Regions from separate parts of the Micromonospora sp. CNZ286 genome, predicted to be linked through region 3. Evidence: riboswitches for the same ligand, from Rfam matches in the RefSeq annotation. Region 3 holds a riboswitch; each other region holds the start of a gene.
The links. A riboswitch is a leader RNA that binds a small molecule or an ion and turns the genes downstream of it on or off. The one in region 3 is predicted to bind cobalamin.

Region 1: it holds a riboswitch for cobalamin, as region 3 does, so the genes downstream of both, FHX31_RS09885 (magnesium chelatase subunit D family protein) here and FHX31_RS10565 (peptidase) in region 3, are expected to answer to the same signal.
Region 2: it holds a riboswitch for cobalamin, as region 3 does, so the genes downstream of both, FHX31_RS09830 (ABC transporter substrate-binding protein) here and FHX31_RS10565 (peptidase) in region 3, are expected to answer to the same signal.

Annotation. Positions count from the first base shown of each region.
Region 1 is NZ_JACHIZ010000001.1:2,124,676-2,133,740, reverse strand. It holds gene FHX31_RS09905 (precorrin-8X methylmutase) at 1-465, shown strand, start outside; gene FHX31_RS09900 (precorrin-2 C(20)-methyltransferase) at 462-1,964, shown strand; gene FHX31_RS09895 (cobalt-precorrin-4/precorrin-4 C(11)-methyltransferase) at 1,965-2,720, opposite strand; gene cbiE (precorrin-6y C5,15-methyltransferase (decarboxylating) subunit CbiE) at 2,717-3,925, opposite strand; cobalamin riboswitch at 3,980-4,123, shown strand; gene FHX31_RS09885 (magnesium chelatase subunit D family protein) at 4,171-6,153, shown strand; gene cobO (cob(I)yrinic acid a,c-diamide adenosyltransferase) at 6,153-6,767, shown strand; gene FHX31_RS09875 (cobyrinic acid a,c-diamide synthase CobB) at 6,761-8,122, shown strand; gene cobA (uroporphyrinogen-III C-methyltransferase) at 8,136-9,065, shown strand, end outside.
Region 2 is NZ_JACHIZ010000001.1:2,114,273-2,123,951, reverse strand. It holds gene FHX31_RS09860 (CbtA family protein) at 1-611, shown strand, start outside; gene FHX31_RS09855 (cobalt-precorrin-6A reductase) at 634-1,362, opposite strand; partial or broken gene FHX31_RS32640 (nucleotide-binding protein) at 1,494-1,688, opposite strand; gene FHX31_RS32635 (hypothetical protein) at 1,646-2,053, opposite strand; partial or broken gene FHX31_RS09840 (ABC transporter ATP-binding protein) at 2,538-3,045, opposite strand; gene FHX31_RS09835 (FecCD family ABC transporter permease) at 3,045-4,064, opposite strand; gene FHX31_RS09830 (ABC transporter substrate-binding protein) at 4,109-5,092, opposite strand; cobalamin riboswitch at 5,135-5,318, opposite strand; partial or broken gene FHX31_RS09825 (MFS transporter) at 5,907-6,146, shown strand; gene FHX31_RS09820 (N-acetylmuramoyl-L-alanine amidase) at 6,371-8,443, opposite strand; gene FHX31_RS09815 (FG-GAP repeat domain-containing protein) at 8,464-9,679, opposite strand, start outside.
Region 3 is NZ_JACHIZ010000001.1:2,277,493-2,287,171, forward strand. It holds gene FHX31_RS10535 (alkane 1-monooxygenase) at 1-683, shown strand, start outside; gene FHX31_RS10540 (polysaccharide pyruvyl transferase family protein) at 831-2,156, shown strand; gene FHX31_RS10545 (tetratricopeptide repeat protein) at 2,458-4,161, shown strand; gene FHX31_RS10550 (hypothetical protein) at 4,227-4,667, opposite strand; gene FHX31_RS10555 (beta-1,3-glucanase family protein) at 4,838-6,430, shown strand; gene FHX31_RS10560 (alkaline phosphatase PhoX) at 6,609-7,769, shown strand; cobalamin riboswitch at 7,899-8,034, shown strand; gene FHX31_RS10565 (peptidase) at 8,134-9,177, shown strand; gene FHX31_RS10570 (hypothetical protein) at 9,213-9,679, shown strand, end outside.

The sequences.
Region 1 (9,065 bases), 150 kb from region 3:
GCCGCCGCCCGCGGGGCGCTGGAGGCGGGGGCGCCGATCCTGACCGACGCGCACATGGTCGCCGCCGGCGTTACCCGCGCCCGCCTGCCCCGTGACAACGAGGTCCGCTGCTTTCTGCACGAACCCGAGGTCCCGGCGCTTGCCCACCGGTGGGCAACGACCCGGTCGGCGGCGGCGGTGTCGCTGTGGACCGACCACCTCGCCGGCGCGGTCGTCGCCTTCGGCAACGCCCCCACGGCCCTGTTCCACCTGCTGGAGATGCTGCGCGACGGCGCGCCACGACCAGCTGCGATCATCGGTACGCCGGTGGGATTCATCGGCGCCGCCGAGTCCAAGCAGGCGCTCATCGACCTCGCCACCGACGCCCCCGGCCTCGACGTGCCCTATCTCGTGGTGACCGGGCGCCGGGGCGGCTCGGCGATGGCCGCCTCCGCGCTCAACGCCCTCGCCCGGGAGGCGGAGTGACCGGGCGGCTGTCCGGCGTCGGGGTCGGCCCGGGTGATCCCGAACTGATCACGCTCAAAGCCGCCCGGCTGATCGGCGCGGCCCAGGTCATCGCCTACCACCAGGGTGTCGGCAAACAGTCCAACGCGCGCCGCATCGCTGCCGGGCTGTTCCCGGACGACGTGATCGAGGAGGCGCTGGTCTATCCGGTGACGACCCAGAGCACCGAGCACCCGGGCGGGTACGCCGGGGCGATGGCCGACTTCTACGCCGAAGCCGCCGAGCGGCTGCGGGCCCACCTTCGTGCGGGCCGCGACGTGGTCGTGCTGGCCGAGGGCGACCCGATGCTCTACGGCTCGTTCATGTACCTGCACGACCGGCTCGCCGGCGAGTTCGACACGCAGGTCGTCGCCGGTGTGCCCGCCTTCGCCGCCGCCACCGCCACCACCGCCCTGCCGCTGGTCCGGCAGACCGACGTGCTGACCGTGCTGCCGGGAACGTTGCCCGAGCCCGAGCTGGCCCGGCGTCTCGCCGACACCGACGGGGCGGTGATCATGAAGCTGGGCCGGACGTTCACCAAGGTCCGCTCGGCGCTCGAGCAGGCCGGGCGCGTCGAGGGCTCCTGGTACGTCGAACGGGCGTCGATGACCGCCGAGCGGGTACTGCCTGTCGCCGACGTGGACCCCGCCACGGTGCCGTACTTCTCGATCGTGCTGGTCCCCGGCGACACCCGGCCCGGAGTGGCCCGTTACGACCTCCCGGCCACCAGGGTCACCGAACCTTATCCCGGCGCCGAGGTCGTCGTCGTGGGCCTCGGCCCCGGTCCCGATCGGTGGCTCTCCCCCGAGGCGTCGCAGGTGCTCGCCGAGGCCGGCCACGTCGTCGGCTACGGCCCGTACGTCCAGCGCGTCGCGCAGCGCCCCGGACTCGTCCGCCACGCCTCCGGCAACACGGTCGAGCTCGAGCGGGCCCGGCAGGCGCTCGAACTGGCGCTCGCCGGTGAGCGCGTCGCGGTCGTCTCCGGCGGTGACGCGGGCGTCTTCGGCATGGCGTCGGCGGTGTTCGAGGCCGCGGAGGACCCCCGCTACGCCGGCGTCGCCATCCGTGTCGTACCCGGGATCTCCGCCGTCCAGGCGGTCGCGGCGCGCGCGGGCGCGCCGATCGGGGCCGATTTCGCGGTGATGAGCCTGTCGGACCGGCTCAAGCCGTGGGAGGTCGTGGTCAAGCGGCTGCGCGCTGTCGCCGAGGCGGATTTGGTGCTGGCCCTCTACAACCCGCGCTCACGCTCACGCACCGAACAGGTCGCGCAGGCCCGGGCCGTGCTGCTGGAGCACAAGTCCCCCCGGACGGTCGTGGTCGTGGGCCGCGACATCGGCCGGGCCGGGGAGAGTCTCACCGTCACCTCGCTCGGCGAACTGGACCCCGGCAGCATCGACATGAAATGCCTGTTGATCATCGGCGCCTCGGCGACGCGAGTCACCGCGGCCGGACGTGTCTGGAGCCCGCGCTTCGTGCCCTGATCAGCCGCGCACGCGGCGCTCGCGACCGGCCGAGTAGAGGAACGACTCGCCGCCACGGACGTCCCCGGCCAGCGCCGGGCCGACCAGGATGACCGCTGCCTGTCGCAGACCGGCCTGCTCGACCCGGCCGCCGATGTCGGCCAGCGTGCCGCGCAGGATGAGCTCCTGCGGCTGCGACACCCGGTGCACCACGACTATGGGGCAGTCGTGGCCGTAGTAGCCGGCCAGTTCGGCGGCCAGCTCGCGGGTACGCGTGACCGCCAGGTGCAGGGCGAGCGTCGCGCCGGTCGCGGCGAACGCGGCGAGCTTCTCTCCCGACGGCATGACCGTGGACCGGGCCTGCGCGCGGGTGAGCACGACCGACTGGGCCAGCTCCGGGACGGTCAGCTCGGCGCCGACGGCGGCGGCAGCAGCCGCATAGGCCGGCACGCCGGGCGTGACGTCCCACGGGACCCGGGCGGCGTCGAGCCGGCGTGCCTGCTCGTGCACCGCCGAGTACAGCGACGGGTCACCGGAGCACAGCCGTACGACCTCGGACCCGTCGGCGTGTGCCTGGACCAGGTGCGTGGTGATCTGGTCCAGGTCGAGGTGCTGGGTGTCGATCAGCCGGGCGTCGTCACGGCAGTGCTCCAGCACCTCGGCGTCGAGGTACGTGCCCGGGTACAGGCACACGTCGGCGGACTCGAGCAGGCGTACCGCGCGGAGGGTGAGCAGGTCGGCGGCGCCGGGCCCGGCCCCGACGAAATGGACGGTCATGAATCTCCCTTGACGATGGACCACTGGCTGACTGCCCGCGCGGGCGTCCAGCCGGTGAAGCCGCCGAGCGGTTCGGCGCGTTCGACGTGCAGGCGGACGAGTTCACCGCCGCGCCGGCGGTGCTGCTCCAGCAGCACCGCCTCGGTCTCGGCGGTGACACCGTGCACGACGAGCCGTCCACCGGCGCCGAGCGCATCCCAGCAGGTGTCCAGCACGCCGGGGACGGTGGCCCCGCCGCCGACGAACACCGCGTCGGGACGGTCCAGGCCGGACAGGGCCCCGGGCGCCGAACCCTCGACCAGACACAGACCCGGCACGCCGAGGGCAGCGGCGTTGCGGTGCACCAGCGCGGCCCGGTCGGAGCGGGGCTCCACCGCGATCGTCCGTGCCGTCGGCCAGGCCCGCATCCACTCCACACCGATCGAGCCGCTGCCGGCGCCGACGTCCCACAGCAGCTGACCGGGCGCGGGCGCGAGCCGGGCCAGGGCACTGGCCCGCAGGTCACGTTTGGTGATCTGCCCGGCGTGCTCGAACGCGTCGTCGGGCAACACGCCGCCCGCGGCCCAGCCCGGACCGGCACCGCGAACTTCGACGGCGAGAACGTTCAACCGCGGCACGTCGTTCAGGTCCCACCCGGCCGCGGTGGTCGCGGTACACGACTCACCGGCGGCACCGAGGTCACCGAGCACGACCAGCCTGGACTGCCCCCAACCGAGCCCGGTCAGCACCGCGGCCACGGCCGCGGGTGTCGTCTCGTCGCTGGACAGCACGAGCAGCCGGCGCCCGGCCGAGAGCGCAGGCACGATCAGCCGTAGGTCCCGGCCGACCAGGCTGACCGTGGTGACGGACTCAGCCGGCCATCCGAGACGTGCTCGGGCGAGGGCTACCGAGGAGACCCCGGGCACGATCGTCACGCGCTCCGGGCCCAGGACGTCCAGCAGCGTCGTGCCGATACCCGACACGAGCGGGTCGCCGGAGGCCAGCACGACAACCGGCCCTCGCGCGGAGGCGAGCACACCTGGCAGATTGTCCCGCAGCGGCGACGGCCACGCCACGCGCTGCTGGCCGTCGACGGGCGGCACCGCCTCGAGGTGCCGCCGCCCGCCGAGCAGCGTCGCGGCCGCCCGCACCAGCGCCCGGGACGGCTCCGGCAGACCCACCCACCCGTCAGCCCCGACCCCCACCACGGTCACCCGCTCCTCCATGGAGATGCACCCTAGCCGCCCACCGGCCCTTGCCCCGGCCACCGGGGCGTCTATGGTGATGCACAGGTTCGAGGTGCCCCACGACCGTGGTCACGGGGAGAATCTGGGAAGCCGGTGAGAATCCGGCACAGGGCCCGCTGCGGTGATCCAGGCATTGACCTGGGAAGTCCGAAGACCGGCCTCGATCCGATCCACGGCGCATGCCGCGTCGTGGACCGCCATGGCAGATCGAGCGGGAGCCCTACATGCCAGCGCAGTACCCCTTTTGTGCCGTCGTCGGCGCCGACGACATGACTCTCGCCCTCACCCTGGTCGCGATCGATCCGCTCATCGGCGGTGTCCTGATCCGCGGGGAGAAGGGCACTGCCAAGACCACTACCGTGCGCGGCCTCGCCGAGGTGCTCCCGGCGGTACGGGTCTATGCGGGCGACCGGTTCTCCATCGACCCGGACGATCCCTCGGCGGTCTGCCCCGACGGGCCGTTCGACGTGTCCACGCCCGTCGTCGAACGGCCGGTACGCCTCGTCGAACTACCCGTCGGAGCCGGCGACGACCGGGTGACCGGATCGCTGAAGCTCGATGCCGCGCTGCGAGACGGCGTCGTCGCGTTCGAGCCCGGCCTGCTGGCCCGGGCCCATCGTGGCCTGCTGTACGTCGACGAGGTCAACCTGCTGCCGGACCACCTGGTCGACCTGCTGCTCGACGCCGCGGCGACCGGCCGGGTCAGCGTCGAACGCGACGGTGTCTCGGTCGAGCATGCCTCCCGGTTCGTGTTGATCGGCACGATGAACCCGGAGGAGGGCGAACTGCGCCCGCAGCTGCTCGACCGGTTCGGCCTGACGGTCGAGGTCGCCGCCCCGCGTGACCCCGTCCTGCGGGTGCAGGCGGTCCGCCGCCGGCTCGCATTCGACGCCGACCCGGAGGGCTTCGCCACACGCTGGGCCGGCGAGCAGGAAGCCCTGCGCACCCGGCTGGCCGCCGCCCGGCGCTCGCTGGCCGGTGTCGTGCTCGACGACGAGACGCTGACCAGGATCGCCGAGCTGTGCGCCGCGTTCGACGTGGACGGCCTGCGTGCGGACCTCGTCACCGCTCGCGCCGCCGCGGCGCACGCGGCCTGGCGGGGACGTACGCGAGTGACACTCGAGGACATCCGCATCGCCGCCCGTCTCGCGCTGCCGCACCGCCGCCGCCGCAACCCCTTCGACGAGCCCGGCCTGGACCAGGACCGCCTGGACGACCTACTCGGCCACAACGACCCCGACCCCGGACCCGACGGTCCCGGCGGCGGTCTGCCCGACGACACCGGGCACGACAGATCGGCCGGGGACGTGCCCGGCCTTCCCGGCGAGAGCCCGCCCGTACCGGAGCCCGAACGGCAGGCCGCCACATCGATGGCATCCGCGGGCGAGCCCGCACGTGCCCGCTTGCTGGTCGTGAAAGGAACCGGCGACGGTCAGGCCGGCCGGCGGTCCCGGGCACGAACACCGCAGGGCCGTGTCGCCGGGCAGCGGCGGCGCACGTCCGGCGACGGCCGGCTGCACCTGCCGGGCACCATCACCGCGGCGGCGCCGCATCAGCATTCCCGGGGTGGCTTGACCGGCGGTCGCGGCCTCGCGCTCGTGCCCGGCGACCTGCGCCGGGCCGAGACCGTCGGGCGCGAGTCGAACCTCGTGCTGCTGTGCGTGGACGCGTCCGGTTCGATGGCGGCCCGCCGCCGCATGGAGCAGGTCAAGACCGCTGTGCTGTCGCTGCTGCTGGACGCCTACCGCCGCCGGGACAAGGTCGCACTGGTGACGTTCCGCCGGCACACCGCCGAGGTCGTCCTGCCACCGACCGGCTCGGTCGACGTCGCCTCCCGCCGCCTGGCCGACCTACCGGCCGGTGGCCGGACCCCGCTCGCGGAGGGCCTGGAACGCAGTGGCGAGGTGCTGCGCCGGGAGGCGCTGCGCGACCCGTCCCGCCGGCCCCTGCTCGTCGTGGTGACCGACGGCCGCGCCACCTCCGGCCCGGACCCGCTGGGTCGTGCCCACCGCGCCGCCGCCGCGCTCGCCACCAGCGGTGTCCAGGTCGTCGTCGTGGACTGCGAGACCGGACGATTCCGGCTCGGCCTCGCCGCCCGGCTTGCCACTCATCTGAGGGCCGAGCACGTGCCGCTCGGTGAAGTGACCGCCGACGGGCTCACCGGGGTCGTTCGCACGGCGACCGCTCCGCGGGCGGGGGTAGCCTGATGCCGCAGGGTAAGCCGCTCACCGTCCCGGACGACGGCAGCACCACCCGCCAGCGGCGCAACCGGCCGCTGCTGATGGTCCACACCGGAAACGGCAAGGGCAAGTCGACCGCCGCCTTCGGTATGGCGATGCGCGCTTGGAACCAGGGCTGGGACATCGGGGTGTTCCAGTTCGTGAAGTCGGCCAAGTGGCGCATCGGGGAGCAGACCGTCCTGGAGAGGCTCGGGCTGCTGCACGAGCAGACCGGCGAAGGCGGGCCAGTCGAGTGGCACAAAATGGGCTCCGGATGGTCCTGGAGCCGTAAGAGCGGCACCGAGGCGGACCACGCCGCGGACGCCGCCGAGGGCTGGGCGGAGGTGAAGCGCCGTATCCAGGCGGAACGGCACCAGCTCTACATCCTGGACGAGTTCACCTATCCGATGCAGTGGGGCTGGGTCGACGTCGGCGACGTCGTGGAGACACTGGTCCACCGTCCCGGCCGTCAGCACGTGATCGTCACCGGGCGCCGGGCCGACCACCGGCTGATCGAGGCAGCCGATCTGGTGACCGAGATGCAGCACGTCAAGCACCCGATGGACGTCGGCCAGAAGGGCCAACGAGGCATCGAATGGTGAGCCTTCCGCGGCTGATCGTCGCGGCGCCGGCCTCCGGCCACGGCAAGACCACGGTCGCGACCGGGCTCATGGCCGCGCTGGCCGCGCGCGGGCACACCGTGTCGGGGCACAAGGTGGGGCCCGACTACATCGACCCCGGCTACCACGCGCTGGCCACCGGACGCCCCGGCCGCAACCTCGACCCGCACCTGACCGACCCCTCACTCGTGATCCCGCTGCTGCTGCACGGCGCACGCGACGCGGACATCGCCATCGTCGAAGGGGTCATGGGCCTGTTCGACGGCCGCATCGGCGGCGACGGTTTCGCCTCTACCGCGCACCTCGCGGCCCTGACCGCCACCCCGATCCTGCTGGTCGTGGACGTCTCGCACACCTCGCGCAGCGTAGGGGCCGTCGTGCACGGAATGGGCACGTTCGAGGCCGGCGTCACCGTCGCGGGTGTCGTGCTCAACAAAGCCGGGTCCGCCCGCCACGCCGCCGAGGCGGCCCGGGCGGTGGAATCCACCGGCGTACCGGTGCTCGGGATCCTGCACCGCGACCAGGGTGTCAGCGCCCCGTCGCGCCACCTCGGGCTCGTGCCGGCAGCCGAACGTGAGGAGGCCGCCGCCGCCCTGGACGTGCTGGCCGAGCAGATCGCCCGCCACGTGGACCTCGATGCGGTGCTGCAGGTGGCACGCACCGCACCCGATCTGGACGCCCAGCCATGGGATCCCGCCGCGCACGTCCGGCGGCTGGGCGCCGGATCACCGGTGGTTGCGGTCGCGGCCGGGCGTGCCTTCACCTTCCGGTACGCCGAGACGACCGAGCTGCTGCAGGCGGCGGGCTGCACCGTCGTTCCGTTCGACCCGGCCCGCGACCAGCGGCTTCCCGCCGGGACACGCGGGTTGTACCTCGGTGGGGGGTTCCCCGAGGTACACGCGTCCACGCTGAGCGCCAACACGACGCTGCGCCACGAACTGCGCCAGGCCGTCCTCGACGGCGTCCCCACCGTCGCCGAGTGCGCCGGCCTGCTGTATCTGTGCCGCTCCGTCGACGGCCATCCCATGGTCGGGGCGCTCGACGCCGAAGCAGTCATGACGCCGCGCCTCACCCTCGCGTACCACCGTGCCGGACTCGGCTCGGACCAGCTGCTCGGCGAGCGGGGAACCGCTGCCACCGGCCACGAATTCCACCGCACCACCGTCACACCCGGTCACGGCGAGCACCCCGCCTGGCGCATCGAGGGCCGCAATGCCGGATTCGCCTCCCCCAGCCTCAGCGCGTCCTATCTGCACGTGCATTGGGCTGGGCACCCGCATCTGGCCCAGTCGTTCACCGAGGCCGTACACCGGACGGCTGTCTCCTCAGCACGTTAGGAATCACCGTCACATGCAGCTGAACCTTACCGGCCGTAGCGTGCTCGTCCTCGACGGGAGCGCACCCGCCGCCGTCACGGTCAGTGCGCTGCTGCACAAGCGGGCCCTGGTCACCGTCGCCGCGCCGGCCGTGTGCGCCGCGCTGGAGGACCTCGCCCTCCGCGGGCGCCTGACCTGGGTCACCACCCCGGTCGACGAGAGCCGGTTCGACGTCGTGCTGCGTACCGTCGCACCCTCGGAGGCCGGGTCGGCGGCAGCGGTCCGAACGGCCGGACACGTCACGCTGGTCGGCGCCGGCCCGGGCGATCCGGGGCTGGTCACCGTCGCCGGACGCGCGGCCGTCAAGCAGGCCGACGTGATCCTCACCGACCGGCTCGCCCCGTGGGAGGCCCTGAAGTGGGCGCGCCCGGACGCCGAGATCATCGACGTCACCAAGATCCCGTACGGGCGGAGCACGAGCCAGGAACAGATCAACGCGCTGCTCGTCGAGCACGCCCGCGCCGGACGGCACGTTGTGCGGTTCAAGGGCGGCGACTCGTACGTCTTCGGCCGCGGCTTCGAGGAAGTCACCGCGTGCGCCGAAGCCGGCGTCCCCACCACCGTGATACCCGGCGTGACCTCCAGCATCGCGGCCCCGGAGCTGGCCGGCATCCCGGTCACCCACCGCGGACTCGTGCAAGGCTTCACCGTCATCTCCGGCCACGTACCGCCCGGCCATCCCGACTCGTCGATCGACTACGCCGCCCTCGCCCGCACCGGCACCACCCTCGTGGTGCTGATGGGCATGCGCAACCTCGCGGCCATCGCCGACGCGCTCGTCGCCGCTGGTCTCGACCGGAACACACCCTGCGCCGTCGTCGCGGACGCCGCCTCGGCCGGCCAGCGGGTGCTGCGCAGTACCCTCGCCGACGTCGTCGCCGACACCGCCGAGGCCGGCATCGGC
Region 2 (9,679 bases), 160 kb from region 3:
ACAGCCACGATGAGGAGGAGGCCGAGGTCTCGCGTGGCACCCAGTCCACCGGGGGCCTGGCACTGGGCACCATCCTGGTGGGCATCGTCCTCGGTGGAGCGACCGCGCTCGCTGCCGCCTTCGCCGCCGGGCGTCTGGGCTCCCTGTCCGCACGGGCCAGCACCGCGGTGGTCGCCGCCGTCGGTTTCGTCGCCACCGCCCTCGTGCCGTTCCTCAAGTACCCCGCCACACCACCGGCGGTCGGCTCCGGTGACACGATCAACGAGCGGACCGCGCTGTACTTCGGGTTCTGGGCACTGAGCCTGGCCGCCGCGATCGGCGCCGTGGTCCTGGCCCGGCGTCTGCTGCCCCAGCTGGGCGCATACTCGGCGGTGCTGGCCGGTGCCGGCGCCTATCTCGTGGTCGTCGTGGTCGCCGGGGCTCTGCTGCCGACGGTCAACGAGGTCGGCGGTTTCCCGGCCGACACACTCTGGTACTTCCGCATCTCGTCGATCACGACCCTGGCCGCGACTTGGGCGGTCCTGGGTGCAGTGCTGACCGGTCTGGTCGGACGCGACGCGGACCGTGCCGCCGAGCGGCTGCGCCGCCAGGAGCTGGCGGCCACGCTCTGAACCTTCCCGGCTGAACCTCGCGTCAGGGTGCGGGCAACGCCCGCACCCACGCCAGGGCGGCGTCCACGTCACGGACCAGCGGCACTCCGGCCGGCGGCCCGGCGCGGCGCACGATCACGACCGGCATCGCCCGCTCGGCGGCGACCTCCAGCTTCGCGACCGTGTGGTCACCGCCGGAGTCCTTGGTAACTAGAACGTCCGTGCCCGCCATCACCTCCCGCTCGTGCGCGAGGGTGTAGGGACCGCGGCTGCGCAGCAGCTTCCACGACACCGGCAGAACGATGTCGGGCTCGTCCACCACGCGAACCAGGCACGCGTGCCGGCGCAACGGTTCGACGAAGTGCGCCAGCGACTGCCGTCCGACGGTGAGGAACGGCCGGTCGCCCAGACCGGCCGCCACCCGGGCAGCTTCACTGTGGTCACCGGCCCAGTACCAGGCCGACGCCTCGGGGCGAGCGGCCCAGCCGGGCCGTTCCAAACGGAGCAGGGGAACCCCGGCGGCCGGGCACGCCGCCGCCGCGTTGGCGCTGATCTTCTCCGCGAACGGGTGCGTCGCGTCGACCACGGCACGCACCCGGGTCTCCGCCAGGTACGCGGCCAGTCCTGCGATCCCGCCGAAGCCACCGACGCGGACCTGCCCCACCGGCAGCCGGGGACGCGCGACCCGCCCCGCCAGTGAGGTCACGACCACGGCACCGTCGTCGACGAGCGAGGCCGCCAGCGCGCGGGCCTCGCCCGTCCCACCGAGCACGAGAATCCTCACGCGTAGGGTCCGATCACCGGCGCCGCGGGAGCGCCCCGCTCGGCTAGGTTCAGCAGCGCGTCGACCTCCAGGTGTTTCTCCGCCAGGTCGGCGAGCAGATCCAGCCGGGCCTGCCGGGCCGGCTCTGCGCCCGCCGCCAGCGCCTGCACCCACTGAGCATGGCCGATCTCCGCCCCACCCGCACACGCCATCGAATTGTTCGCCATGTTCCGTGCCTTGAACGGAGCGACCCGAACACCGCGCCGTGCGAACGCCCGGCACAACGCGGTCGTCACCCGGCTCTTGCCCGCGTCCGACGTCGTGCCCGCCACCATGAGCCGCCCGGTTCGGCGAGCCTGTCCTTCCACCGCCCCAGTATCGCCTGCTGTCCATCCGCCGGACCGCCGGGCTCGGCGTGGGCGAGGTCCAGCCCGGGCTGGTGTCCGACGCTGCCCACCACTTCGGCCATCAGCAACGTGACCTCATGGACGAGTTCGTCCATGCTCTGCCCTGTCTGTGACTGGACCAGGGCCAAGGGCGAGTTCGGCGAGCAGCATGAAACCCGGGTGCGCACGGTCTCGTCGCCGATGGCGCCCAGCAGTTCCTCGGCGCCGGCGAAGTCACCGCGGTGTCTGGCCGCAATGACTCCCGCCGCCTGCTGCGCCGCGAGGAACGCCGGCCCAGCGCCGGCCTCGGTCATCGTGCCAGGATAATCGGGTTGCCGGCGCGGGGCGCGTCGAACCGCCGGGTCACGTCCGACCAGTGAACCGGTGGCCGCGTCGAGCGCCGCGTGCAGCAAACGGTTTCGCGCCGTCGAGGAAACACCTGTGCACGAATACGCCCAGACGCGCGGCCATCTGCTCGGCGAGCTGGTGGATCGTGTCGTGGCCAGCGTGGTGGGTGACCGACCGGGCACCGGCAGCACGTGCCGGGTCATGACGGCGGCCGGAACTCAATGACGGTCCGCCCGTCGTGAACCCGCACGTCTGCGTCGACGCCGTACACGTCGGCGAGCAGCGCCGGGGTGAGCACCCGTGCGGGTGGTCCCGCGGCGACGACCCGGCCGTGGTGCAGCACGACGACGGTGTCGCAGAACATGACGGCCAGGTTGAGGTCGTGCAGCGCGGCGAGGGCGGTGACCTGCGATCGGCGGACCAGGTGCAGCAGCTGAAGCTGGTGGCCGATGTCGAGGTGGTTGGTGGGTTCGTCGAGCAGCAGCAGTTCCGGCTCCTGGGCCAGCGCGCGGGCGAGCTGGACGCGCTGGCGTTCCCCACCGGACAGGGTCTGCCACTTACGGTCGGCGAACCCGGCCAGGTCGACCCGGCCCAGTGCCTCGACCGCGGCGGCATGGTCGCAGCCGGTGTCGGACCAGCGGGTCCGGCGGTGCGGGATGCGGCCGAGCAGGACCACGTCGCGGACGGTCAGGTCGAGGTCGGTCTCGGCGTGCTGGGCCAGCAACGCGATGCGCCGGGCCAGGGCAAGGCGCCGCAGCCGAGTCACGTCGTCGCCTGCGAGTGTGATGTTGCCGGTATCCGGGCGCACCAGGGCGGCGACGGCCCGCAGCAGGGTGGTCTTGCCGGAGCCGTTCGGGCCGAGCAGCCCGACCAGGCTGCCCGCCGGGACGGTGCCGGTGACGTGGTCGAGGATGCGGGCGGCGGGCACCGCCCACGAGACGTCGGAGATCTGAAGCATCAGCCGCGTACCTCCCGGCGGCGCAGGATCAGGAAGAACGCCGGCACCCCGACCAGTGCCGTCAGCACCCCGACCGGCAGCTCACGCGGTTCGAAGACGGTGCGGGCGGCGGTGTCGACCCAGGTCAGGAAGATGGCGCCGGCGAGCACGGCGACCGGTAGCAGCCGCCGGTGGTCCGGTCCGGTGATCAGGCGGGCGGCGTGCGGGAGGATCAGCCCGACGAACCCGATCGCGCCGCTGACCGCGACCAGCACGGCGGTCAGCAGGGCGGTGCCGACCAGCAGCAGCCACCGCAGCCGGTTCACCTCGACGCCGAGGCTCGCGGCGGCCTCCTCACCGAAGGCGAAGGCGTTGAGGGTACGGGCGTGCCAGCCGACCACCGCCAGCACCACGACCAGCACCGGTACCGCCCAGCCCAGGGCCGTCCAGTCGGCGCGGGCCATCGACCCGGACAGCCAGAACGTGATGCTCTGCGTGGCGTGCGGGTCGGCCACCCAGATGATCACGAAAGAGGTCAGTGCCGCGCACAGTTGTCCCACCGCGACCCCGGTCAGCACCACGCGCGTCGGCGACAATGCCCCGAACCTCCCGGCCAGGCCCACGACCAGCAGGAACGCGACAAGGGCGCCGAGGAAGGCGCCGCCGGTCAGCGCGGCTACGCCACTACCGATGCCGGCCACGACCACCAGGACCGCGCCCAGCGACGCCCCTGAGGAGACCCCGAGCAGGTACGGGTCCGCCAGGGGATTGCGGGTGACGGTCTGCATGACCGCACCGGCCGCGGCCAGGCCCGCCCCCACCGTGGCGGCGCCGAGAACCCGGGGCAAACGTAGGTCCCAGACGATGTGGTCGCGCAGCAGCGGCACGTCCGAGTTCGCGAGTCCCAGGTGGCCGGCGACGACCGTCCACACCGTCCCGACAGTCAGGTCGGCCGGGCCGATGGTGACCGCGACGGCCACCGACAGCACCAGACCGGCGACCAGAGCCAGCACGAGCGCGGCCAGGCCGACCGCCCGCACCGGGCGGTGGGTGCGCACCGGGGCGGGCCGGGTGGTGACGGCGGTCAGCTCGGGGCCCCGGACGGCAGCGCGGCGATGCCCTGGGCGAGGGCTTCGACGCCGAGGACGTTGCGGACACCGGCCGTGGTTGACGAGAACGGGATCACCACGTACCACTGCTGTTTGACCGCGGGCAGGTCCTTGAGGGTGCGGTGCCCGGCGAGGAAGGTCTTCTTCTGCGCGGCGGGATCCCAGCTCGCGTCGACGAGCACGATGACCTCGGGGTTGCGGTCGGTGACGGTCTCCCAGCTTGTGTCGCCCCAGCTGCCGGTGAGGTCGGCGAAGGCGTTGGTGACCCCGGCCGCCGACATGATCATGTTGGGGGCGCCGCAGCAGGCGCCGACGCTCGGGGCGTCGCTGCCGCCGTCCCACCACATGACCTTCACGTTGCGGGCGGTGCCTGCGGCCGTGGCGATGCGGCCCTCGTGGTCGGCGATCAGCTTCTCGCCGCGGTCGCTCACCCCGAAGATCGCCGCGAGCTCGCGGATCTCGGTGAACACGTCGCCGATGGCGAGCTTCGCCTGCCGGGTCTGCGCCGGGCACCCGGCAGGGGAGATGTAGGTGCCGACGCCGAGTTTCTGCCAGTCGGCGCGGTCACCGACCCCCTCGTCACCGAACGCGCTGTTGTACGACGCGTACACGAAATCGGGTTCAGCCTCGAGCAGCTTCTCCTTGGTCGGGTACTCCTTGGCCAGCACCGGGATCTTAGCGTAGGCGTCCGCGTAGGCGGGCAGGATCGTGTCGTCGAGGTAGGCCGTGCCGATCATCCGATCTTGCAGGCCCAGGGCCAGCATGATCTCCGTGGCGGCCTGGTTCATGGTGACGACCCGCATCGGTGGCGCCGCGATGGTCACCGGGGTGCCGCAGTTGGTCACCGCGACCGGTCCAGCGGACACCGCCGGTGGTGCGGCAGCAGGCTTGGCATCGGCGCCGCAGCCGGTGAGCAGCACAGTGGACAGCAACAACGGCGCGGCAACGCGCCAGGGCATGGGGAACCGCACAGCGGGACCGCCTTCCAACACCTCGTGGACGGGGACGAACGTGCCGTGGCCGGTCTCCTGGCTGACGGGACAAGCAACCGCCGGCCGGCCTTCCCAGGCATCTCTGCCCAGTGACCTCGCGAAACGACGAGGGCCGACGGTCTCCCGATCACAGTGGCGAGGGCCGCGCCGGCATCACACCGGCTTCCCGAACACCACGGCGTCCCCACCATAACGGCCCGCGCTCGCCGCGGATCCGGTCCGGGCACCCGCTGTGGGAAATCCGACGCGCCGGACCGGCCTCGGCGTGGCTGTCGGCCCGCAACCCATCCGGCTCCTTTCTCGTGCGCGGTGGCTGGGCGAGGGCACGTGATCGACAGTGAGCGCCGTGGCTGAGGCTGAGCAGCAATACGTGAGCGCAGGTGCGAGGCCACGTCCGCCGGCGACCGGCTCCTCGGTCGTGGGCATGAGGCCGGCGATGCAGACGTCGAAGAGCTCGACGAGCGAGCACGGTACTTCGCGATCTGGATCGCCATCCGACCTGCGTTGCCGACGGCGCCGAGGACAAGGACGCGCTGGCCCGCGGTGAAGTTGATGCGGCGCGTCAGCGCGATCCAGGATGACATCGCCCGGGTTCATGGCGGTGGCGATCCGCACCGGGTCCACGCCGTCGGGTAGAACCACGCTGCGCGAGGGTCGATCAGGGTGCGTTCGGCGAAGGTTCCAAGGGGCGTATCGTGCAGGACCACGCAGCGGACGTTGCCCTTCTCGTCGCGTACCACGCCGTCCACGCCGGGGACGAGCGGGAAGATGTTGTTGCTGGTCCCCGGCGATCGGCATCTGGGCGGCGACCAGTGCGCTGGGCTTCGCCGCCGGGCCGCCGATCGGCGGACTCGTCCTGGCTCACCTGCCCTGGGGTGCGATCTTCCTGGTGAACGTCCCGATCGTGGTGATCTGCCTGCTCGCCGGCCGGATACTGGTCCCGGAATCGCGGGACCCGACCGGTGGACGCCTCGACCTGGGCGGGGCGACGCTGTCCACCGCCGGCCTGACCGCGATCGTCTCCCCGGGTTCCGCCCACGTCCCCGCCGGTCAGGTGGCCAGGCGCAGGTGACGCCGCTGCCGCAGCCGCACCGCGACAGCCCGCCACGACCAGCAACGTGAGCGCGGCAGCGAAGGCCAGCCCGTCGGTCAGGCCTGCCTCCAGCTCGCGCAACGTGGTGGAGCGGTAGGTGGACGGCGAGCGACGCCGGTCCCGATCCGGGCCGGCGTCGCTCGCCGTCGGGCTCAGAGTGTGGTTTCGCTGGTGAGGCCGAAGTAGTCGTGCCATTTGGTGCTGGGGGCGAATGTGGTGCCGGTGGAGAGTGCGACGTAGATGTCGTTGGTGGTGCCTTTGGTGAAGACGATGAGGTCGTCTTTGCCGTCGCCGTTGGCGTCGGCGAGGTAGGGGAATTCGCCGGTTAGGCAGAAGAAGTCGTGCCACTTGATCGTGGTTCCGGCGAAGGTGGTGCCGGTGGAGGTGGCGGCGTAGACGTCGGCGTCGGTGTTGCAGGTGAAGGTGACGATGTCGTCGCGGCCGTCGCCGTTGATGTCGCCCACCCGGGGCTGCTCGGCGCCGACGGCGAACAGGTCGTGCCATTTCTGCGGTGCCCCGAAGCCGTTGCCGGTGGACAGGGCGACGATGACGTCGGCGGCGGTGGCGGGGCCTTGGGTGAAGGTGATGATGTCGTCGCGGCCGTCGCCGTTGACGTCGCCGAGGGCGGGGAACTCCCCGGCGATGGAGAAGTAGTCGTGCCATTTCACGGCGGTGCCGGTGAAGGAGGTGCCGGTGGACAGGGCGACGTAGACGTCGGCGTTGGTGTCGTGGGTGAAGGTGATGATGTCGTCGCGGCCGTCGCCGTTGACGTCGCCGACGGCGGGGACTTCGGTGCCGGGGGCGAACCAGTCGTGCCATTTCGCGGATGCGGCGAAGGATGTGCCGGTGGACAGGGCGACGTGGACGTCGGCGGTGGTGCCGTGGGTGAACACGATCGCGTCGTCGCGTCCGTCGCCGTTGACGTCTCCGGTCAGGGGGGTCTCTCCGGACAGGGCGAACCAGTCGTGCCACTTCACCGACGTGCCCGCGAACGACGAACCCGTCGACGTGGCCACATACGCGTCGGCCAGCGCACCGTGGGTGAACGCGACCACGTCATCCCGGCCGTCACCGGTGAAATCCGTCGGCGAACCACCGAAATAGCGGGCGGTCGGGCCCCCGCCACCCTGGTTCACCAGCGAGAGGTAGTAGTTCCAGTTCCAGTTCGGTCCCGGGTCGGTGTGGTCGTTGCCCGGGATCTCGTTGTGCCCCTTGATGCCGGTGCGGTTCTTCGGGATGCCGTACTTGTCGCACAGGTAACGGGTCAGCGCGGCCGAGGAACGGTACATCGCGTCGGTGAACCAGGCCGGGTTGTCGACGTACCCCTCGTGCTCGATGCCGACGCCGTACGCGTTGCCCGACCGGGCGTGGTAAGCGGTGTCGCCCTCGCGGACCATCTGAGTGATCTCGCCGTTGCTGGACTTCACCACGTAGTGGGCGCTGACCCCGGCCGACGGGTTCTGGAACCAGCTGATCGTACCGGCGTACGAACCCTGGGTGACGTGGAGAATCACAGTGGTGATCCGGCTGGGCCGCCCCACGCCGTAGTTCGCTCCGTTGGCAGCCACCCACCGCGCCGGCGGGTACTCGGGCACGGCGGCGGCGAGCGTACGGGACGCGGTGCCAGCGGGCGCCACGGCGGCGTAGCGACCCCGCTCTGGCTCGACCCGGTGCGCCCGGACCGGCACCGCGCCCGGGATGCCCTGCTGCACCAGCTCGTAGATCCCGTCCGCGTACAGGCGTGCGGTGGCGTCGTCGGCCGCGCCGCCGTACCGCGCCACCACCGGGTACCAGGCGGTCACCCGGTCCCGATCCCGCGCGGTCAGCCCCTCGGCGTCGGCCAGCTCGCGCAGCACGGCCGCACCGCCGCGGATGTTCGCCGGCGTGGCGGTCTTCAGGCGCGCGACCGGCTCGCCGGTCAACTTCGCTGCCCGTTCCAGGCTGTGCTGGGCGGGGTTGCTGACCAGGTGCATCACCCCGTAGCCGTTCGCCTGGCTCGGCTTGCCGCCGTGCGCGTCGAGGCGGGACTCGCCGTAGCCGACCGCGACCAGGACGTCCCGGGGTACGTCGTACTCCTGCGCCGCCCGCACGAACGCGGCGTCCAGCGCGGTCCGGCCCGGCGGCGTCGCGGACACCGGCGCGGGCTGCACCGCGATCCCGCCGGCGAGCGCCGCGGCCAGCAGGGCGACGCCGGTGCGTCGCCGTCTCCGTCGTGTTCCGGCCACGGGGGCCTCCCATCCTGGTGTCACAGCGTCACCTCACCGGTGAGCCCGAAGTAGTCGTGCCACTTGCTGCTGGCACCGAAGGTGGTGCCGGTGGACAGGGCGACGTAGACGTCGTTCGTGGCGCCCTTGGTGAAGACGATGAGGTCGTCCTTGCCGTCGCCGTTCGCGTCGCCCAGGTAGGGGAACTCGCCCGGCAGGCAGAAGAAGTCGTGCCACTTGACGGTGGTGCCGGCGAAGCCGGTGCCGGTGGAGGTGGCGACGTAGACGTCGGCGTCGGCGTTGCAGGTGAACGTGACGACGTCGTCCTTGCCGTCGCCGTTGACGTCCCCCACCCGCGGCTGCTCGGCACCCACGGCGAACAGGTCGTGCCACTTCTGCGGCGCCCCGAACGACGTGCCGGTGGACAGCGACACGATCACGTCCGCCGCTGACGCGGGGCCCTGGGTGAAGGTGATGATGTCGTCCTTGCCGTCGCCGTTGACGTCGCCCAGGGCGGGGAACTCCCCGGCGATGGAGAAGTAGTCGTGCCACTTCACCGCCGTGCCCGAGAACGACGACCCGGTTGACAGCGCCACGTAGACGTCCGCCGTCGCGTTGTGCGTGAACGCGACGATGTCGTCCCTGCCGTCGCCGTTGACGTCACCGACGGCGGCGATCTCCGCACCGGGGGCGAACCAGTCGTGCCACCGGCCCGGCGACGTGAACGCCGACCCGTTCGACAGCGCCACGTACACGTCGCCGGTGTTGCCGTGCGCGAACGTGACGATGTCGTCGCGGCCGTCACCGTTGACGTCGCCCGTCGACGCGGTCTCCCCGCCGATGGAGAAGAAGTCGTTCCACTTCACCGACGTTCCGGCGAAGCCGGTTCCGGTCGACGTGCTCGCGTACACGTCGGCGGAGGCGTTCTGGGTGAAGGTGAGGATGTCGTCGCGGCCGTCACCGTTCACGTCCGTCGACGAGCCGCCTGCCATGCCGTGGGTACGCGCCGCCTGGTTGAGCAGCGTGCGCGCGGTCCCCGCCACCTGGTCGTACCGGTCGGGGAAGCCCGATCGCTGGACGCACTGGGCGACCTGGCCCGCCGTGTAGCCGGGGTTGTTGCGGTCGCAGGTGATCGCACGCGTGACGTACTGCGTGGTGGCGTAGACCGGGTCCATGATCTGCTCCGGCGTGCCCCAGCCGTAGTCCCAGCGCTGCTGGAACACGCCCAGGCTGGACTTGTCGCCGCAGGGCAGGTTG
Region 3 (9,679 bases):
ACCATGTCCGTGTCGCCACACCGGAGGACCCGGCCAGCGCCAGGCTGGGGGAGAGCTTCTACTCGTTCTGGCCGCGTACGGTCTGGGGCAGCCTCATCTCGGCGTGGCGGCTGGAGATCGGCCGCTTCCGGCTGCGGCACAGGAGCCCGTGGACGCTGCGTAACAACCTGCTCAACGCCGGGCTCATGACCGTCGCGCTCTTCGCCCTGCTGATCGCTGTGTTCGGCTGGCGGCTCGTGCCCTTCCTGTTCCTGCAGGCGATCGTCGGCCTCTCGCTGCTGGAAGCGGTCAACTACCTCGAGCACTACGGATTGTGCCGTCGGCGCACCGCCACCGGCCGCTTCGAGAAGGTCGACCCACGGCACAGCTGGAACAGCGACCGCGTCGTCACCAACGTGTTCCTCTTTCAACTGCAACGCCACAGCGACCACCACGCCAACCCGCTGCGCCGCTACCAGACGCTGCGCAGCTTCGACGTCTCGCCGCGACTGCCCGGAGGCTACGCCTCGATGGTGATGCTGGCTCTCGTCCCGCCGCTGTGGTACCGGGTGATGAACCCACGGGTTCTGGCGCACCACGGCGGCGACCTGAACCTCGCCAATCGCAACCCCCGCGCCGAGGCCCGACTGCGTCGCCGCTACGGCCGGCCCGCAGCGGACACCACAGCGGTCCACGCCGCCTGACCCGACCCGGTGTAGGTCTGACGGCACCTCTCCGTGTCAGGGCGTAGGATTTCGGTTCCTGCACGGAACGGGGCCGTGCCCGGCCGGTCGCGCCGCTTCGGCCTCGCCGGGCGCCGTGGCGTCCGGGACGAAGGGTGGACACCCCGGATGCACCAGCGGATCCTGCTGCGAGCCCGCAAGGGCCCGTTCGACGTCGTCACCGCCGAGGAGACCTACGAGCGGGACTGGATCGGCAAGAACAGCGGCAACCTGGTCTTCAGCCACGCCGCGCACAAGCTGCTGTCCACCTCGACGGCGGAGATCACCCCGTCGCGGTTCCGGACGGACCCGCGCGATGCCGACGAGATCAACGAGAAGTACGACGTCTTCGTGATCCCGCTGGCGAACGCGTTCCGCCACGACTACGTGAACCGGTTGACGTCGATGACCCGGCTGATCGAGCGGCTCAAGATCCCGGTGGTGGTGCTCGGGGTCGGGGCGCAGACCGACGTGGACGGCGACCGGGAGTACCTGCGTCCGATCGACGAGCCGGTGAAGGCGTTCTGCCGGGCGGTGCTGGACCGATCGCACAGCATCGGCGTACGCGGCGAGATCAGCGAGAACTACCTGCGGACGCTGGGCTTCTCCGCCGTCGAGCAGATCGGCTGTCCGTCGATGTTCCTGCACGGCGACAGCCTCCGGGTCGAGAAGGCGAAGGCGACCCTGGACACCGAGGATCGGCTCGCGTTCGTCATCTCGCCGTACGTCCGCGCGTTGGCCCCGATCGTCCAGCACCACCACCAGCGCTACCCGAATCTGCGCTACGTGGCGCAGGGCCTGTACACCCTCGGCACCCTGCTCTACGGCGACGCACCGAAGTTGCGCGGCAAGACCGACGACATGCCGATCCACACCTCACACCCGCTCTTCGTCGAGGACAAGGTGCGGATGTTCATGGACCCGTGGCCCTGGATGGAGTATCTCTCCGGATTCGACTTCGCCTTCGGCACCCGGATCCACGGCACCATCACGGCGCTGATCTCCGGCACTCCCGGGTATCTCCTCGCACACGACTCGCGCACCCTGGAACTGGCCCGCTACTTCGACATCCCGCACCGGTTGATGCGCGACGTGCCGGCCGACGTCGACGCCGCCCGACTCTACGAGGAAGCCGACTACACGGCCCTGAACGAGGGCCACAAGGAGCGCTTCGCGCGGATCACCGCGTTCCTCGCCAAGCACGACCTCGGCCTGTCGTTCGCCGACGGGGACAGCGCCACCCGCTTCGACGAGCAGGTCCGCCGAACCGTCTACCCGCCGGCGGTCCGGCCGGCCTCCGCCTACACGGCCGAGGAACTGCTGACGCGCATCCAATGGCTGCGGGACGAGAACCGGACGCTGCAGCAGAAGCTCACGGCACGCCGCGCGCAGCCACTGCGCGACCAGGTCAAGCAAGCGGTGGGCCGCCGGGTCCGCCGGATGCTGTCGCGCTGACCGTCGTACGCCTGCTCGGCAGCGGAATGGCCGGCGCCGCGACGGCGGCGTTCGGCGTGGCGGTGCGATCAGCCCGCCGCGAATCGCGAGAACCCTTCTTATTTCCATCGACCGGCATTACGCTCTGGGCCAGCCCTGAGGTGCATCACATCGGAGGTTCCTATGAGGACGATGACCATCCGTCGCACGACTGCACTCCGCCTGGTGTCCGGCGCACGCCGCCTGTGGATCGAGTGGTGCTGGTAACTGCCGGCCCGGCGGGCGCTCCCGGGCGCCCGCCCCTGCGGCGGTGGGCCCTGCGGTGACGGACGGGGCGGAGCGCTACGACTGCCACCGCGACCACGGGCCGTACGCCGGGGTCTCGGCCTTCCTCGGCCGGGTCGCCGCCGACCGGCCCCGCCTGGCGGCCCGGCACGCGGTCGAACTGCACGCGATCGCCCCCCAGCTCGACCCGGCGGCCCGGCCGGCCGCCGAGGAGGAGCCGATCCGCTTCCACCCCGCCCGCCGTACCGCCTGCCTGGCCTACGGCGCGGCGGAACTCGTGGCGGCCTGGGCCGGCACGCTCCGGCGGCCCGTCACCGTCCGGTTCGATCACGTCGCCGGCGCCGACGAGACGACAGCCGAACTGCTGGACGCGCTGGCCCGCCGGCTCGGGCCGGCCCCGGTGCGCCTCGACCTGCGCGACGACGGTGCCCCCGATCCGGCGCCCGACGAGCGCACCCCGCAGGCGCTGCGACGGGCCCTGGGCGACAGCCTGGCCCGCGGCTACTACCACCACGCGGCCCGGGTCGCCCGGCGCGGGCGGGCGGCGGTCACCCCCGACGGCGACCTGCGGCACTGGTGGGCGTTCACCACCGGCCTGGCCACCGCCCTGGCGGCCCTGAACCGGGCCGCCGAGGCGCTCGACCTCTACGACGAGGCGCGGGCCGTCACCGACGACCCGAAGATCACTATGTCGGCGGCGTACGCCACCGCCATGCTGCACGCCCGGCACCTGCCGGCGGCCGACCAGGACCCGGCGCTGGCCCGGCACTGGCTGGAGGTGGCGCTGCGCCTCGCCGCCGAACTGGCCGACCCACGCCGGCGGCTGCTGTCGACGGTCTTCTACGAGCAGGGCCTGGCGCTGCTGGACAGCCGGGCCGGCCGGCCCGACCGCGCGCTGCGGCTCGTCGACGACGGGCTGACCCGGCTGACGGCCGCGCTCGGCCCCGGCGAACGCCCGCAGGACCTGGCCCGGCTGCGCCACAACCGGGCGCAGGTTCACCTCGCGCTGGGCGACCCGGCGCGGGCGCTGGCCGATCTGGACACCGTGATCGCCCACGACCCCGACAACTGCGAGTACTACGTGGACCGCGCCGCCCTCCACCGGGCGGCGGGCCGGACCCGAGCCGCGATCAGGGACTACGACGCCGCCATCCGGCTGGGACCGCATCTGCCCGAGGCGTACTACAACCGGGCCGTGCTCCAGCAGGAGCGGGGCCGCCCCGAGCGGGCTCGCGCCGACCTGGAGCGGGTGCTCGCCATCGAACCGGGGCACCTCGACGCCCGGATCGCCCTGGTCAACCTGCACGTGGAGCGCGGCGCGCTGGATGCCGCCGAGGCGGGTGCGCGGGCCGGGCTGGCCGGCGCTCCGCAGGAGCCCGCGCTGCTGTGCACCCTGGGCCTGGTCCTCGCCGAGCGCGGCCGGCCCGCCGAGGCCGACGAACTGCTCACCCGGGCCCTGAACGGGGACCCCGAACTGGTGGAGGCGTGGACGAACCGGGCGGCCACCCGGTTCGAGCGCGGCGACGTGGCCGCCGCGCTCGCCGACCTGGACCGGGCGGTGGCGCTGTCGGAGGCCCCCGTGCCGCGCTACAACCGGGGTACGGCCCTGGCCCGGCTGGGCCGGTGGGACGAGGCGGCCCGCGACTTCGCCCAGGCGCTCGCCCAGCCCGGCCTGGACCGGGCCCTGCGCCGGGATCTGCGCGCGGAACTCACCAGGTGCCGCCGGGCGCTGGCCGTCTGACCCGGCCCGGCCGGGGAGCCGGCGCTCATCGTGCGCCGGTCCCGGTCCGGGGGAGGGGAGCGGGTTCAGCAGCCCTGGCGGCGGCTGTAGATCTGGTGGCGCTCACCGGCCCATCCGATGTAGCCGACCGCCTCGACGCAGTAGTTCGCCGTACCGGTGACGGCGACCGGGCCGGCGTAATAGCTGAAGTCACCGGAATTGGTGTCCGCGCCGCCCGACCGGGTGCAGTGCGCGCCCTCGCCCGACCGCTCCGCGCAGCGGTAGATCTGCACGAAGGTGGGCGCCGACCTCCCGTACGCCGCGCCGCGGTGGTAGAAGCAGGCGCTGTTGGTGCCCCCGTTGCTGCTGTTGTAGTAGATCACCAGTTCACCGAGCCCGGACGACTGCACCTGGCTGTAGGTGATGGTCCCCGAGCAGGAGCCGGCCGCCTGGGCGGCGGGGGCGCCGACAGTCAGGCCCGCCGCGACGGTCACCAGCGCCGTCAGCGCCGAAAGCATGCGTTTCATGTACCTACCTACCCAATCCACAGTCGACTGTTCCATAGTGGATCTTAATCAACCGGTGACCTTCGCCGTGACCCTGGTCCATAGGCAGCCACCTATTGACAAACAATATTAACAATTGGACCCTCTGAGAGAGCGCTCTCCCGTCCCCCCGTCTCCCGCGAGGTGTCCCCATGCGTCTCCGAAGAAGGCTGCTCGCCGCCGCGTCCGCCCTGCTCGCCGGGCTCACCGGCGCCGTCGTCGCCACGCCCGCCCAGGCGGTCGGACCGGCGTTGCTGCCGGTCACCGTCACCAACACCACCGGCCGCAGCGACCCGGTCCACCTCTACGTCATCGGCGTCCAGCTGTCCTCCGGCCGACTCGGCTACGTCACCTCCGGCGGCACCTTCGTACCGTGGACCGGCGGGCAGCTCCCGCCGTCGCCCGCGCCGGACGTCTCCATACCGGGCCCCGGCAACGGCGGCAGCACCACGATCCAGTTCCCCCGCGGCTTCTCCGGCCGGGCCTACTTCTCCCTCGGGCAGAAGCTCAAGTTCTTCCTCACCCCGGACGGACTGGTGCAGCCCGCGCCCTGGGCGGCCGGTGACGCGAACCGCGACATCCTCTTCGACTGGAGCGAGTTCACCTACAACGACTCCGGGCTGTGGCTCAACAGCTCCCAGGTCGACATGTTCGCGATCCCGCACGCGGTCACCGTGACCGGCGCCAACGGCGTCACCAAGCGCACCGGCGACGTGGTGGCCAACGGACGCAACGCGGTCATCGACGGGATCCGGGCGCAGCCGGGCTGGGCCGGCACCGTCCACACCCGCTCCGACGGGACCGTCCTGCGCGTCCTGGCTCCGGGCAAGGCGGCCGGGGCCGGCCTGCTCAGCACCACGTACCTGGACTCGTACATCGCGTCCGCGTGGAACGCGTACACCACGAAGACCCTGACCGTGGCGCCCTTCGCCGACCAGCCGGCCATCCGGTACTACGGCCGCACCTCGGGCAACACCATGACCTTCACCAACGGCAGCGGCCAGGTCGTCGCCTCCTTCAACCGGCCCTCCTCGGCCAGCGTCTGGGGCTGCGACGGCGACCTGCCCGCGCCGAACGACCAGGTGGTCGGCCCGATCTCGCGTACGCTCTGCGCCGCCCTCAACCGAGGCACGCTCGGCACCGTCGACACCCAGCCCAGCACGAACGCCGCCGACTTCTACCGCAGCAACCCCACCAACCAGTACGCCCGCCTGATCCACGCCAACATGACCGACGGCCGGGCGTACGCGTTCGCCTTCGACGACGTCGGCGGATTCGAGTCGCTGGTGCACGACGGCGATCCCCGTTCGGCCGGACTGATCCTCAGCCCGTTCACCGGCGGTGGCGGCGGCACCCCGACCACCGGGGTGCCAGTGGTCAGCAACTGGAACAACAAGTGCATCGACGTGCCGAGCTCCAACTTCGTCGACCGCGCGCCGTTGCAGATGTGGAACTGCAACAACACCAACGCGCAGAAGTGGACGTTCAGCGGCACGGCGCTCAAGAGCCAGAACAACAAGTGCATGGACATCGACGCCGGGTCCACCGCGAACGGGGCGGCGGTGCAGCTCTACACCTGCAACGGCACCGGCGCCCAGCAGTTCACCCTGAACGCGGCCGGAGACCTGGTCAACCTCCAGGCCGGCAAGTGCGTCGACATCAAGGACTGGAACGGCAACGACGGCGCGAGGCTCCAGCTCTGGGACTGCGGGGGCACGGCCAACCAGAAGTGGCGCAAGGGCTGACCAGCCATGCGAACGGTGGCGGGGGCCGACCGCGAGTCGCTCCCGTCACCGGCAGGCGACGGACGAGACGGCCGGTGACACGACGCCGCGCACCGAGGCGTCCATCGACGTTCATCCAACAGATCGATGTGCGTAAGCTCCGCCCGGTCAGATCTGGGGAACCTACCGAGGAGGTTCCATGGATCGTCGAGCAATGCTGCGGGCCACTGTCGTCGGTGCGGGCGCTGTCGCGCTGCCGTTCACCGCGTGGTCGGCGGCGTACGGAGCCCCGGCGCAGAACGCGGCGGGCCCCTACGGTGGGCTCCAGCCCGCCGACGCCAACGGCATCCAGTTGCCGGCCGGCTTCACCAGCTCGATCGTCGCACGATCCCGTCGGACGGTGCCGGGGACGTCGTACACCTGGCACGACGCTCCGGACGGTGGCGCCGTGTTCCCGAACGGCACCGGCTGGATCTACGTGTCGAACTCCGAGGTGTCAGCCGGTGCGGGCGGCGGTGCCTCACGCCTCGTCTTCGACTCCAGCGGCACCGTGGTCGGGGCGTCGCGGATCCTCTCCGGCACCAACAACAACTGCGCCGGGGGCAAGACACCGTGGAACACCTGGCTCTCCTGCGAGGAGGTGTCCCTGGGCCGGGTCTTCGAGACGTACCCCCTCGGCGGGACCGCCGTGGCGCGTCCCGCGCTGGGCCGGTTCAAGCACGAGGCGGCCGCGGCCGACCCGGTCCGCCGGGTCGTCTACCTGACCGAGGACGAGACCGACGGCAAGTTCTACCGGTTCGTGCCGACCACCTGGGGCGACCTCTCCGCCGGAACCCTCCAGGTCTTCCGCGCCGGTACGGCGACCTCCGGCACGTTCACCTGGGCCACGGTGCCCGACCCGGACGGCTCGCCCACCCCGACCCGGCAGCAGGTGTCCGGCGCGAAGACGTTCAACGGCGGCGAGGGCTGTCACTACGCGGATGACACCGTCTGGTTCACCACGAAGGGCGACAACCGCGTGTGGCAGGTCAACCTGGCCGCCGGCACGTACGAGCTCGCCTACGACGACAACCTGGTCAGTCCGGGCACCCCTCCGCTGACCGGGGTCGACAACATCACCGGGTCCACTGCCGGTGACCTGTACGTCGCGGAGGACGGCGGGAACATGGAGATCTGCATGATCACGCCCGACGACAAGATCTCGGTCTTCCTGCGGATCACCGGACAGAGCGGTTCGGAGATCACCGGGCCGGCGTTCACCCCGGCGGGGGACCGGCTGTACTTCTCGTCGCAACGCGGCACGACCGGCTCGTCCTCCGGCGGCATCACCTACTGCGTCACCGGGCCGTTCCGCCGATGACCGGCTCCCGGCCCCGCTGACAGTGACCACGCGGTGGAGGACGCCCGGTCTTCACCGGGCGTCCTGCCGGCCGTCACGGCACGTGTCCGGTTCCTGGCGCATTGACATCGGTGCTCCGGCCACAGCAGACTGTCGCGACAACTGAACCACCGCGTGTACGTGCGGGGGAAGACCGGTCGAAATCCGGCGCTGGCCCGCAACGGTAGGCCGCCCAGAGAGATCTGCGGCGGCGAGCCCGAATACCCGTCGTACGCGTGTATCCGCTCCCCACCCGTCGTGGCCCACGGGTCGGAGTCCCGGTCGACGCGGCGTTGCCGCGGTCGTCCGGGCTTTCGACGACCGCCGGGCCGGAAAGGCGCTTCCGATGGTCGTCCGCCGAAGCCGGCACCGCCTGCTCGCGCTCCTCTGCGGCGTACTCGCCGCTCTCACCCTCACCACACCCGCCGTCGCCGCCCCCGAGCGCGCCGCCCTCACCCGCCCGGAGGCCGCCGGCGGCTGGCTCGCCCGGCAACTCGTCGACGGCGAACGCTTCGAGGCGGTCTTCGACGGTGTCGCGTACCCCGACCAGGGGCTGACCCTCGACGCCGTGTTCGCCTTCGCCGCCACCGGCGTCGCCGACGACCACGGCGCCGACGCGCTGGCCTGGGTCGCCCGGCCGGACATCCGCGACGGCTACCTCGGCGACGGCGCCTCCGAGGCGTACGCGGGTGCGACCGCCAAGCTCGCCCTCGCCGTGCAGGTGCGCGGCGGCGACCCGGCCGACGTCGGCGGGGTGGACCTGATCGCCCGGCTGCGCTCGCTCCAGACGCCGGCCGGCAGGTTCAGCGACCGGTCCGCGTACGGCGACTACAGCAACGCGTTCAGCCAATCCTTCGCGCTGCTGGCGCTGGACCGTACGGCGGGCGGAGCGCCACCGGCGGCGGCCGCCTGGCTGGCCGGCACCCGGTGCCCGGACGGCGGCTACCCGCTGCTGCCCGCGCAACCGGTCTGCACGTCCGACGTGGACGCCACCGCGCTCGCGGCACAGGCGCTGCGCGCCGCGGACCGTCCGGCCGACGCCGCCGCCGGGCTGCGCTGGCTGGTGTCCGTTCAGCGTGCCGACGGCGGCTTCGCCAACGCGGGCGGCACGCCGAACGCCAACAGCACCGGCCTCGCCGCGCAGGCCCTGCGCGACGGCCACCGGCTGCCGGCCTGGGCGCGGGCCCGGGCATTCCTCGCCGGACTCCAGGTCGGCTGCGCCGGGGCGCCGGCCGACCGGGGCGCTGTCGACTTCGACGGCGGCGGCTTCGATCCGGCCACCGCACCCCGGGCGACCGCCCAGGCCGTCCTCGGTCTCACCGGGATCGGGTACGCCCGCCTGTCCGCCGCCGGCGCCGACCCCGGCGCACCGGCACTCGCCTGCCCGTGAACCCCTTCGCCGCGCACCCGATCACAGGAGGATCCGTGTTCCGTCATCGTTCCACAGTCCGCACCTGGCTGGCCGGCCTGCTGGCCGCCGTCGTGGCCGGCGTCGCGCTGACCGCAGTCGAGCCCGCGCCCCGGGCGGCGCACGCCGCCGCCTGCACCGGCACCTCGGGAGTCACTGTGGTCGTCGACTTCGCCGCGCTCGGCGGCGGCGTCCAGGTCGCCTGTGCGCCGGGCGATCCGGCCACCGGCCTGGCCGCGCTCCAGGCCGCCGGCTTCACAGTCACCGGCACCGCCCGCTGGGGCCTGGCCTTCGTCTGCCGGATCAACGGCAAGCCCACCGCCGCGACCGAGCCGTGCGTCAACACCCCGCCGGCCACGGCGTACTGGTCGTACTGGCATGCGTCCAGCGGCGGCTCCTGGTCCTACAGCACGTCGGGGGCGACCGGCTACAACCCCGCGCCGGGCAGTGTCGAGGGCTGGTCCTTCGGCGCCGGCGCCCCGCC